DNA from 3 places in the Kluyvera huaxiensis genome. Region 1 is predicted to be linked to each of the others. Evidence: predicted binding sites of a transcription regulator. Region 1 holds the regulator's gene; each other region holds the start of a gene.

Evidence for each region. Region 1 encodes Fur, which represses iron uptake genes when iron is present. Its sites were predicted from a motif close to ATAATAATGAGAACNACTATCAA; they were not measured.
Region 2: a site for Fur is predicted at 1,817-1,839, ahead of fepB (Fe2+-enterobactin ABC transporter substrate-binding protein). Genes of this name have one in related genera too.
Region 3: a site for Fur is predicted at 1,779-1,801, ahead of ABOC97_RS10295 (TonB-dependent receptor domain-containing protein). Genes of this name have one in related genera too.

What each region holds. Positions count from the first base shown of each region.
Region 1 covers NZ_JBEFLV010000003.1:46,331-49,592, forward strand. Annotated here, with positions in the region: gene chiP (chitoporin ChiP) at 1-1,334, shown strand, start outside; gene ABOC97_RS04190 (ChiQ/YbfN family lipoprotein) at 1,385-1,720, shown strand; gene fur (ferric iron uptake transcriptional regulator) at 1,836-2,288, opposite strand; gene fldA (flavodoxin FldA) at 2,585-3,115, opposite strand.
Region 2 covers NZ_JBEFLV010000014.1:10,220-13,481, reverse strand. Annotated here, with positions in the region: gene entS (enterobactin transporter EntS) at 1-625, shown strand, start outside; gene fepB (Fe2+-enterobactin ABC transporter substrate-binding protein) at 675-1,634, opposite strand; gene entC (isochorismate synthase EntC) at 1,866-3,047, shown strand; gene entE ((2,3-dihydroxybenzoyl)adenylate synthase EntE) at 3,063-3,262, shown strand, end outside.
Region 3 covers NZ_JBEFLV010000008.1:50,589-53,850, forward strand. Annotated here, with positions in the region: gene ABOC97_RS10275 (phytanoyl-CoA dioxygenase family protein) at 1-15, opposite strand, end outside; gene ABOC97_RS10280 (helix-turn-helix transcriptional regulator) at 176-997, shown strand; gene ABOC97_RS10285 (nitrous oxide-stimulated promoter family protein) at 1,001-1,345, opposite strand; gene ABOC97_RS10290 (Rdx family protein) at 1,410-1,697, opposite strand; gene ABOC97_RS10295 (TonB-dependent receptor domain-containing protein) at 1,903-3,262, shown strand, end outside.

The sequences.
Region 1 (3,262 bases):
CAATGGCACCGGATGCAAAAGCTGAAGGGTTCATTGACGACTCATCATTAACTGGCGGCATCTATTACTGGCAGCGTGAGCGTGACCGTAAAGATGTTACCGATCACGATAAATATAAAACCAACCTTTCTCACTCCACCTGGAACGCCAATCTCGACTTCCAGTCTGGCTATGCCGCCGATATGTTCGGTCTTGATATCGCTGCATTTACCGCGATTGAAATGAACGAAAGCAGCGAAAGTGGTCACCCGAACGAAATCGCGTTCTCTTCAAAAAACAAAGGTTATAGCGAAGATTACAGCGGTGATAAGTCTGGTATCAGCCTGTATAAAGCGGCAGCTAAATTCAAGCTTGGGCCAACCTGGGCACGTGCCGGTTACATTCAGCCAACCGGTCAAACTCTGCTGGCACCACACTGGAGCTTTATGCCTGGTACTTACCAGGGCGCTGAAGCCGGGGCGAACTTCGACTACGGCGACAACGGTGCACTGAGCTTCTCCTACATGTGGACCAATGAGTACAAGGCACCTTGGCATCTGGAAATGGATAACTTCTATCAGAACGATAAGAAGACCAAGGTCGACTACCTGCACTCCATCGGCGCTAAATACGATTTCAAAAATGACCTGGTGCTGGAAGCGGCATTTGGTCAGGCAGAAGGCTATGTTGATCAGTACTTCGCCAAAGGTAGCTACAAATTCGATATCCCTGGCGGCCCTCTGACCACCAGCTATCAGTTCTACGGTACCCGTGACAAAGTGAGCGATCACGGTGTGAACGATATTTACGACGGCACCGCGTGGCTGCAAGCGTTAACCTTCGGCTACAAGCTGAAAGAGGTCTTCGACTTCCGCCTGGAAGGGACCTGGGTTAAAGCTGAAGGTCAGCAGGGCTTCTTCCTGCAGCGTATGACGCCAACCTACGCTTCCTCCAACGGTCGTCTGGATATCTGGTGGGATAACCGCTCTGACTTCAACGCCAACGGCGAAAAAGCGGTGTTCTTCGGTTCGATGTATGACCTGAAAAACTGGGATCTCCCGGGCTGGGCAGTGGGCGCGTCTTACGTCTACGCATGGGATGCTAAGCCATCGACCTGGCAGATGAACCCAGATGCTTACTACGACAAAAACAACAAAATCAAAGAGTCTGCTTACAGCCTCGATGTGGCTTACACCGTACAGGATGGCCGCGCGAAAGGGACTCTGTTCAAACTGCACTTCACCCAGTATGACAACCACTCCGACATTCCAAGCTGGGGCGGTGGTTACGGCAACATCTTCCAGGACGAGCGTGACGTGAAATTCATGGTTATCGCACCGTTCACTATTTTCTGATGCATGACGCGGCAGGGGGAAACCTCTGCCGCCGCTAAGAGGTTCATCGCATGAAAAAATTGATTATTGTTGCCTTAATGGCTGTCGGCCTTACCGCTTGTGCGCAGTCACCTGCGCCGAAAGAAGACACCAAACTGAAAGATGCCTATAGCGCCTGTATCAATACGGCGGAAGGTAATCCGGATAAAATCCAGGCCTGCCAGAGCGTATTGAACGTGCTGAAACAAGATAAGAAGCACGAGCAGTTCGCGAACCAGGAAAGCGTACGCGTGCTGGATTATCAGCAGTGTATTCTGGCGAGAAAAACGGGTAACGACCAGGCCGTGGCCAGCAAGTGCGATAAGATTTGGCAGGAAATTCGCAGCAACAATACGCCACAAAAATAATGTCGTGTTAAGAACTGAAAACCGCTGCTTGCAGCGGTTTTTTTATGTCGATACCAGACCGATAGGCAAAAAAAAACCAGCACACAATGGCTGGTTTTTTGACGAGCGGCGGTCGTTATTTTTCGATGCCGTCGTGAGCGTGTTCATCTTCGCGGCAGTCGCCTTCAGCGCAGTGACCGTAAAGATACAGGCTATGGTTGGTTAAGCGAATCCCGTACTTGGTCGCGATTTCACGCTGGCGCGCTTCAATCGAATCATCGCTGAACTCGATAACTTTGCCGCAGTCGAGGCAGATCAGGTGATCGTGGTGATGCTGCTGAGTCAGTTCGAATACGGATTTGCCGCCTTCAAAATTATGGCGAGTCACAATGCCAGCGTCATCAAACTGGTTCAGTACGCGGTAAACCGTGGCTAAACCGATCTCTTCACCCATGTCGATCAGGCGTTTGTATAAGTCTTCCGCGCTGACATGGTGGTTATGAGGTTCCTGAAGAACTTCCAGAATCTTTAACCGTGGAAGTGTGACTTTCAGGCCAGCCTTCTTTAATGCGGTATTATTGTCAGTCATGCGGAATCTGTCCTGTTGCTAAACGATTAACTTCCATCAGCGAAAGTTTCACAGAGAATGCACCCGAATTAATGCGTCTCATTATAGAATGGCCCTATCAAAATGAAAACAGCAAGGCCCGGGTAAGCTAAGCTTTCAAAAACGAGGCTTCACCGACAAACTGAGCGATGAACCTGCGCTAAATCAGAAGATATTGTACAGGTATGCGATAAAAAGTTAAAAATTTGTAGCTATTATTTTAATTGCTTTTACCTATTAATGAGGTGCAATTTGATAATTACACCTCATTATTGCGATTAGGCGTTTTTGATTTCGTCCAGGTGCAGTTCTTCAGCCACCTGCTTAACCCATTTCTCAACGCGCTCCGCGGTCAGTTCTGGCTGACGGTCTTCGTCAATCGCCAGACCCACGAAGTGATCGTCATCGGCAAGTCCCTTAGACGCTTCAAAATGGTAGCCTGCGGTTGGCCAGTGACCCACGATGGTTGCGCCACGTGGTTCAATAATATCGCGAATGGTGCCCAGGGCATCACAGAAATATTCCGCGTAATCTTCCTGGTCGCCACAGCCGAACAGCGCAACCAGTTTACCGTTGAAATCTACTTCTTCCAGCGTTGGGAAGAAATCATCCCAATCGCACTGTGCTTCACCGTAGTACCAGGTTGGGATACCCAGCAGCAGGATATCGAACGCAGCCAGATCTTCTTTGCTGCTCTTGGCGATGTCATGCACGTCAGCGACATCTTTACCAAGCTGTTTTTGAATCATTTTTGCGATATTTTCGGTGTTTCCGGTATCGCTACCGAAGAAGATGCCAACGATTGCCATGAGTAAAATAACCTCTTGAAACTTAATGATATGGTGGTGGCTTATTGCCCACAGATAAGGGCAATCATAGCAGAACAGCGCAGTGTGCGGAAACAGCAATCGTGCCGGACTGCACACTCTGCTACATGAAAGCGTGTTTTGGGGGGA
Region 2 (3,262 bases), on a different contig from region 1:
ACATCCGTTGAAATCGCTGGTGGCCGGTTTTCGTTTTCTGCTCGGTAGCCCGCTGATTGGCGGTATTGCGCTGCTGGGCGCGCTGGTCACCATGGCCAGCGCCGTACGCGTGCTTTATCCGGCGCTGGCACAGGGCTGGCAGATATCGGCATCGCAGATTGGCCTGCTGTATGCGGCAATTCCGCTAGGGGCAGCCTTTGGCGCACTGACCAGCGGGCGGCTGGCGCAAAATGAGCGTCCAGGCTGGATTATGCTGCTGGCAACCGTCGGGGCTTTTGTTGCTATTGGCCTGTTTGCCGTGATGCCGCATTGGACGCTGGCAATGGTGTGTCTGGCGCTGTTCGGTTGGCTGAGCGCCATCAGTTCTCTGCTGCAATACACCCTGATTCAGACCCAGACGCCCGAAGCGATGCTGGGACGTATTAACGGTCTGTGGACGGCGCAGAACGTCACCGGCGATGCCATTGGTGCGGCGCTGCTGGGCGGGCTGGGGGCGATTCTGACCCCGGTGGCTTCCGCCAGCGTCAGCGGTTGGGGATTAGCAATTGTCGGTGGGATTTTGCTGTTGGTGCTGGGTGAGCTTCGCCGGTTTAGACGCGAAATACCGGCGTCGACAGAAGCCTGATTACGATGGATTTGTCCGGCCTACAGCGTCGCGCAGGCCGGATAATCGGTTAGCCAAACAGTGCCGACAGGCGTTCCAGCACTCGGGTGGCGCTGTAGTAATCCAGACGGAACGTTTCGGTGCCCAGCGCGTAAACGTGCTTATTTTTCACCGCCGGCAGATGGGCCAGCAGCGGGTTGGCATAGATCGCGTCAACGTCCTTTTGATCGCCAGCAAACAGGAACAGGCTTTCACCGTTCAGGCCGGTCGCCAGATTTTCACCGCCAAGTTGAATGATGTCGTGGCGCTTGCCCTGACTCTGGCTGGCATGCAGGCCAGCCGGTAGCGCGGCCTGGGTGAAGCCGAGCTGCTTAAGGAACTGACCCTGAGCGGATTCGCTGGTCCACAGGTTTGCGCTGTGGGCGGCGGCAGTATAGACCAGCGCGCTCACCGGCTGCGGCGGCAGTTTAATCTGCTGTTTCACCGTCGCGAGCTGTTTGTCGAAGGCGGCAATACGATCGGCAGCCTGTTTCTCCTGGCCGGTCATCTGCCCGAGCTGGGTTAGCAGCGCCTGCCAGCTTTTATCGTCGTAGTTGACGATAAGCGTCGGGGCGATGGTGGAGAGCTGGTCGTACAGCGCCAGCGCCGAGTCGCCGCCGGTAGCGCTAATCAAAATGAGATCCGGCATTTGCGCGGCGACGGCTTCGGCACTTGGCTCACCGATATACAAGCGGGTCAGCTTGCGCGCTTTAGCCACATCGCCCCATTGGCGCAGGAAACCCTGGCCATCGGCGACGCGGTTATTTGGCGTGGTCGCACCGCTGGCGACAACCGGTGCGTCAATGGCCAGCAGCGATCCGGTGAGGGTTACGCTGGTCGAGACGATGCGGGTCGGTTTGTGCTCCAGCGTATGGACGCCGTGGCTGTCGGTAATCTGTCGCGGCCAATCGGCGGCCTGTGCTGAGGTTAATCCCAAAACGCTAAAGCCTGCGATGAGTGCGGCGGTACGCCACAGGGCGGTGAAGTTCACGGACAAGTCCTGGTTATGGTTGGTTAATGCTTCTCATTTTCAACTATTGTCCCGTCCCGATGCAAGCGTTCTGCCCACGATGCTGAAGAACAACATCGGGCATACGACGATGCTATTAAGCACAAGATGCTGCTTCGTCCTGTTGACATACGAGGCGTTTACTTTTAGGTTACGGAGCCAAAATATAAATGATAATTATTCGTAATATCTTTATCGTTTTTGGAGAATGATATGGAAACGTCACTGGCCGCGGAAACGCAACAACAGCAGCATCAGGCCCCGATCCAGGCCGACAGCTTTTTCTTTATGTCGCCGTTTCGCAGTTTTACTACGTCTGGCTGCTTCACTCGTTTTACCTGCCCGGCGGAAGGGGGCGACGCGTCCGACAGTGCCTTCCAGCAAGGGTTAGCGTCGGCATTTGCTGCGGCAAAATCTGCCGGGATTGAAAACCCGGTGATGGTAGGTGCGATCCCATTCGATACCCGCCAGCCTTCCGCACTGTTTATTCCTGAGCGCTGCGAGACGTTTTCGCGGACAGCGAAACAGAAGTCGTCGCGCTACAGCGTTTCACGCGAGCCGATGACCGTGACCGCGCGTCAGGAGATCCCCGAGCACCCGATATTCCTCGATATGGTCGCGCAAGCGGCTGCGCTGACGGCGACGCCGCAGGTCGATAAAGTGGTGCTCTCGCGTCTGATTGATATTACCGCCGATCAGAATCTAGACAGCGGTGCGTTGCTGGAGCGCCTGGTGGCGCAGAACCCGGCGAGCTTTAACTTCCACGTTCCGTTGCCCGACGGCGGCGTGCTGTTGGGCGCCAGCCCGGAGCTGCTGCTGCGTAAAGAGGGCGACCATTACAGTTCGTTGCCTTTGGCGGGTTCCGCTCGTCGCCAGCCGGATGACGTGTTGGATCGTGAAGCGGGAAATCGTCTGCTGGCGTCGGAAAAAGATCGCCACGAACACGAATTGGTGACCCAGTCGATGAAACAGACTCTGGCACCGCGCAGCCTGCAACTCTCGCTGCCGCAAACCCCGCAGTTGGTCAACACGCCAACCCTGTGGCACCTCGCTACGCCAATAGAAGGCCAGGCCAAAGCTGAAGAAAACGCGCTGTCGCTGGCCTGTCTTCTGCACCCAACGCCAGCGCTGAGCGGTTTTCCGCATCAGGTGGCCAAACAGGTGATTGCTGAACTGGAGCCGTTCGAACGCGACCTGTTCGGTGGCATCGTGGGTTGGTGCGACAGCGAAGGCAACGGCGAGTGGGTGGTCACTATCCGCTGCGCGCGGGTGAAGGATAACGGCGTGCGCCTGTTTGCCGGAGCGGGCATTGTCCCTGCTTCATCGCCGGAGTCTGAATGGCGCGAAACCGGCGTCAAACTTTCTACCATGCTAAACGTATTTGGCCTGCACTAGGAGCCGACTTCTATTATGACCGTGGAATTTACCCGCTGGCCGGACGCGCTCGCGGCGCGCTATCGCGAAAAAGGCTACTGGCAGGATCTGCCGTTGACCGAAATGCTGACCCGCCATGCGGACAGCGACGCGATTGCGGTGATTGATGGCGAACGCCAGATTAGCTACCGCCAGTTAAACCAGTCTGTCGATAACCTTGCCGCCGCATTGCAGCG
Region 3 (3,262 bases), on a different contig from region 1:
TGCTTGCTTGTCCATATCGCCTCTCTTTTGTTAACCATTTCACAACATGTATGAAAAGTTACTGCACGCAGCGGCGGCATTCTGTATGAGATAGCTACACAACACTGGATTTTTGTGTACAGCAAAATAAAGTGTGATGAGATTCAAAATCCAGAATAATAACCAGGACATGAGCATGTCAGAGCAATCCCTCGTCCCCGTGCTGGAGCAGCTATTGCAACAGCAAGGAGACCTTGTCGTGCGTTTTCCACAAACCGCCCAGCCTGCGCCAGAGCTGGCAATGAGCCTGTCGTTTCCCCGTCTGGAAATTGTGCTGGAAGGTGAGTTAGCCGATGGTTGCCTTACCGCCCCACTCGGCCCGCTTCAGGCGCTATATATTCCCGGCGGCCGATGGAATGCTCCGCAGTGGCAGGGGCCAGCCACGACGCTAAGCATTTTATTCAGCAAGCAGAAGCTGGGGTTCAGCCTGCAGCGCTATGACGGCCAGAAATTTGTCGAGATCCGCAAGCAGCACGTCGCGCGCTTAGGTCCCCGCGTGGGGTCATATCTTTTGCTGGCGCTCAATGAGCTGGCGATTCGCCCGGTAATACCGACGGCACAGATTGTCCTGAGCGGACTGCTCAGCCACTGCATCGATCAGCTCACTCACCAGGCCGACACGGTGAGTAAAAGCAAAGAGCTATTTCTGGCGATTCAAGAGTATATCGACGAGCACGCCGCCGAAGCGCTCAGTCGGGAGACGGTGGCGAAGAAATTCCACATCACCCCGAACTATCTGTCGCACCTGTTTCAGAAATCCAGCACCGTGGGATTCAACGAATATCTGACCGCCGTACGCCTGGAGCTGGCGAAGAAATTACTGCGCGGGTATGAGATGAAGATTAAAGAGATTGCCCATCACTGCGGCTTTGAGGACAGCAACTACTTCTGCCGGATTTTCCGTAAGCACACGGCGCGGTCGCCGTCGGAGTACCGACGTCATTGCCGCACCATGTGAGGACTATTTTTTTGGCCGATATTTTTCCGGCAGTTCAGGGACCGGACGTCGGTCGTCAATCAGATGGCGAATGGTGAGAATCGGGTGACGCCAGAGCATTCGCGGCCCAGACCAGCGCATAATCTGCTTCATCTCTTCACGCTTCGCCGACTGGTAGCAGTGCACCGGACACTGTTTGCAGGCTGGTTTGTCTTCACCAAAGACACATTTATCCAGGCGTTTATCGGCGTAGTCGTTAAGCATTTGATAGTGCGCGGCATCGTTTTGCGCATCCGGACAGCGACGCTGATACAGCGCAATCATGCTGCGGATTGTCAGTTTTTCACGGTCGATGCGTTTGCCTGCCATAGCCTGTTCCTCACCAATAAAGATGCATTAATAATACACTTTTACTGATGTTTTCGCAGCCGCTTTATCCGGCGCTCTTATCCACATGCCCTAATGGTTTTTCCGGGAAGCAGATATCACGTACCCGACGCTTTAGCTCGGCGGCGTCGGGAAAACCGTCGTCACGCTTGCGATCCCAAATCAGCTCATCGCCAACGGTTATGGTGAAAATCCCCCCGGTGCCCGGTATCAAGGTTACCGACGCAATATCGGTACTGAAGGTGTGCAGCAGCTCCTGCGCCATCCAGCTGGCGCGCAGCATCCAGTTACATTGGGAACAGTAGGTGAGCGTAATTGCGGCTTTCTGCGTCATATCGTTCTCGCAAAGGATGAAAAGCATTAGTGTAAACAAATTGTTTCATATGCCGAGATTAATTTGCAAACTTTGTTGCAAATGATAATACCTATCATTACTATTCGCATAATCAAAAACGGAAGCCGTCGAATCGCTTAAGGAAAAGCGGATTTCTGGAAGTAACGAGTGAGCCAATACTAATAACGATGAAGGCATGGCAACTATGTACAAATCCATTCAATCAGAGGCGTGGTGCAAGAAAAGCCTACTGGTAACCTCTTTGCTCGCAGCGATTTATCAAACTTCCGCGGGCGCGGCTGACACACAAGACAAAACTGCCGCCGTTGACAGCGCAGAACAGATGACCGTCACAGCACCGGCACCGGTACTGAAACCGGGCAGCCAGCACGCCGTCAGCGCGCAGGAACTACAGGACAAGGGAGCCAACGATTTTGGTTCTATCATGCGTTATGAACCGCTGATCGGTGCTACCGGCGCCAGCGGCGGATCCGGAAATGGCAAAAGCGGCTTTGACCGCGGTGGCTACACTGGCTATAACATCCGCGGTCTGGAAAGTAACCGCGTCGGCATCGACGTTGACGGCATTGCCCAACCGAACGCCACTGGACGTAGCTACGTCAGCCGCGCCGGGCTGAACTCCTTCGGCATTGGCCGCGACTACATCGACCCGTACATGTACGGCAGCATCGATATTCAGTCCGGGGCGACCGATACCGAAACCGCCAACACCTCTATCGGCGGTAATGTCTCCTTCCAGCCTAAATCGGCTGATGACTATCTGCATCCGGGTAAAACCACCGCCTTTAGCTATCGCAGCGGCTATGACTCTGCCGATCGCAGCTGGCATAACGGCCTGACGGCTGCGGGTGGCGATGAAACGCTGCGCGGTATTTTTGTCTACAGCCGTCGTGACGGCCAGGAAACGACCACCAACAGCGCCAACATTGATGCTTACCCAGCCAACTGGCACTCCGATGCGTTTATGACTTCCGGCATTTGGCAGCCAAACGATCAACACAAACTGACCAGTACCCTCGACTACTACCATAAAACCAACCATACGCACTACGATGTCTGGGACAACGCCGGCGACAGCACCATCGGTAACGCACAGCAGACCAGCCAGACGCGCCGTTGGGGACTAAGCCTGAAGGACGACTGGACGCCGATGAACGACTTCATCGACAGCATGTCGACCAAGGTTTACTACCAGCATACCGAAGCGCACGACCGTACCTACATGCCGGACAGTACCAGCGGCAAGATGGAAACGGTATATTCCAATTACGATACCGACACCTGGGGCATGCAAACCGCGCTGGCCAAAAGCGTGGGCCGCCACGATCTGAGCGCCGGTTTTAATGCTAGTACCACCAAGACCCAGCGTCCGTTTAGCCAGTCGCCGATCCCAAGCGTTTACAGCGAAATCATGCAGCCTGAAGCGGATAGCCGCGACTACACGATAGCCGGCTTCCTGCAAGATCAGATCAACTTCGATCTCGACGGACACAACTTTGCGGTGATCCCTGGCGTTCGCGTTGTCCATCAGTCAACTAAGCCGG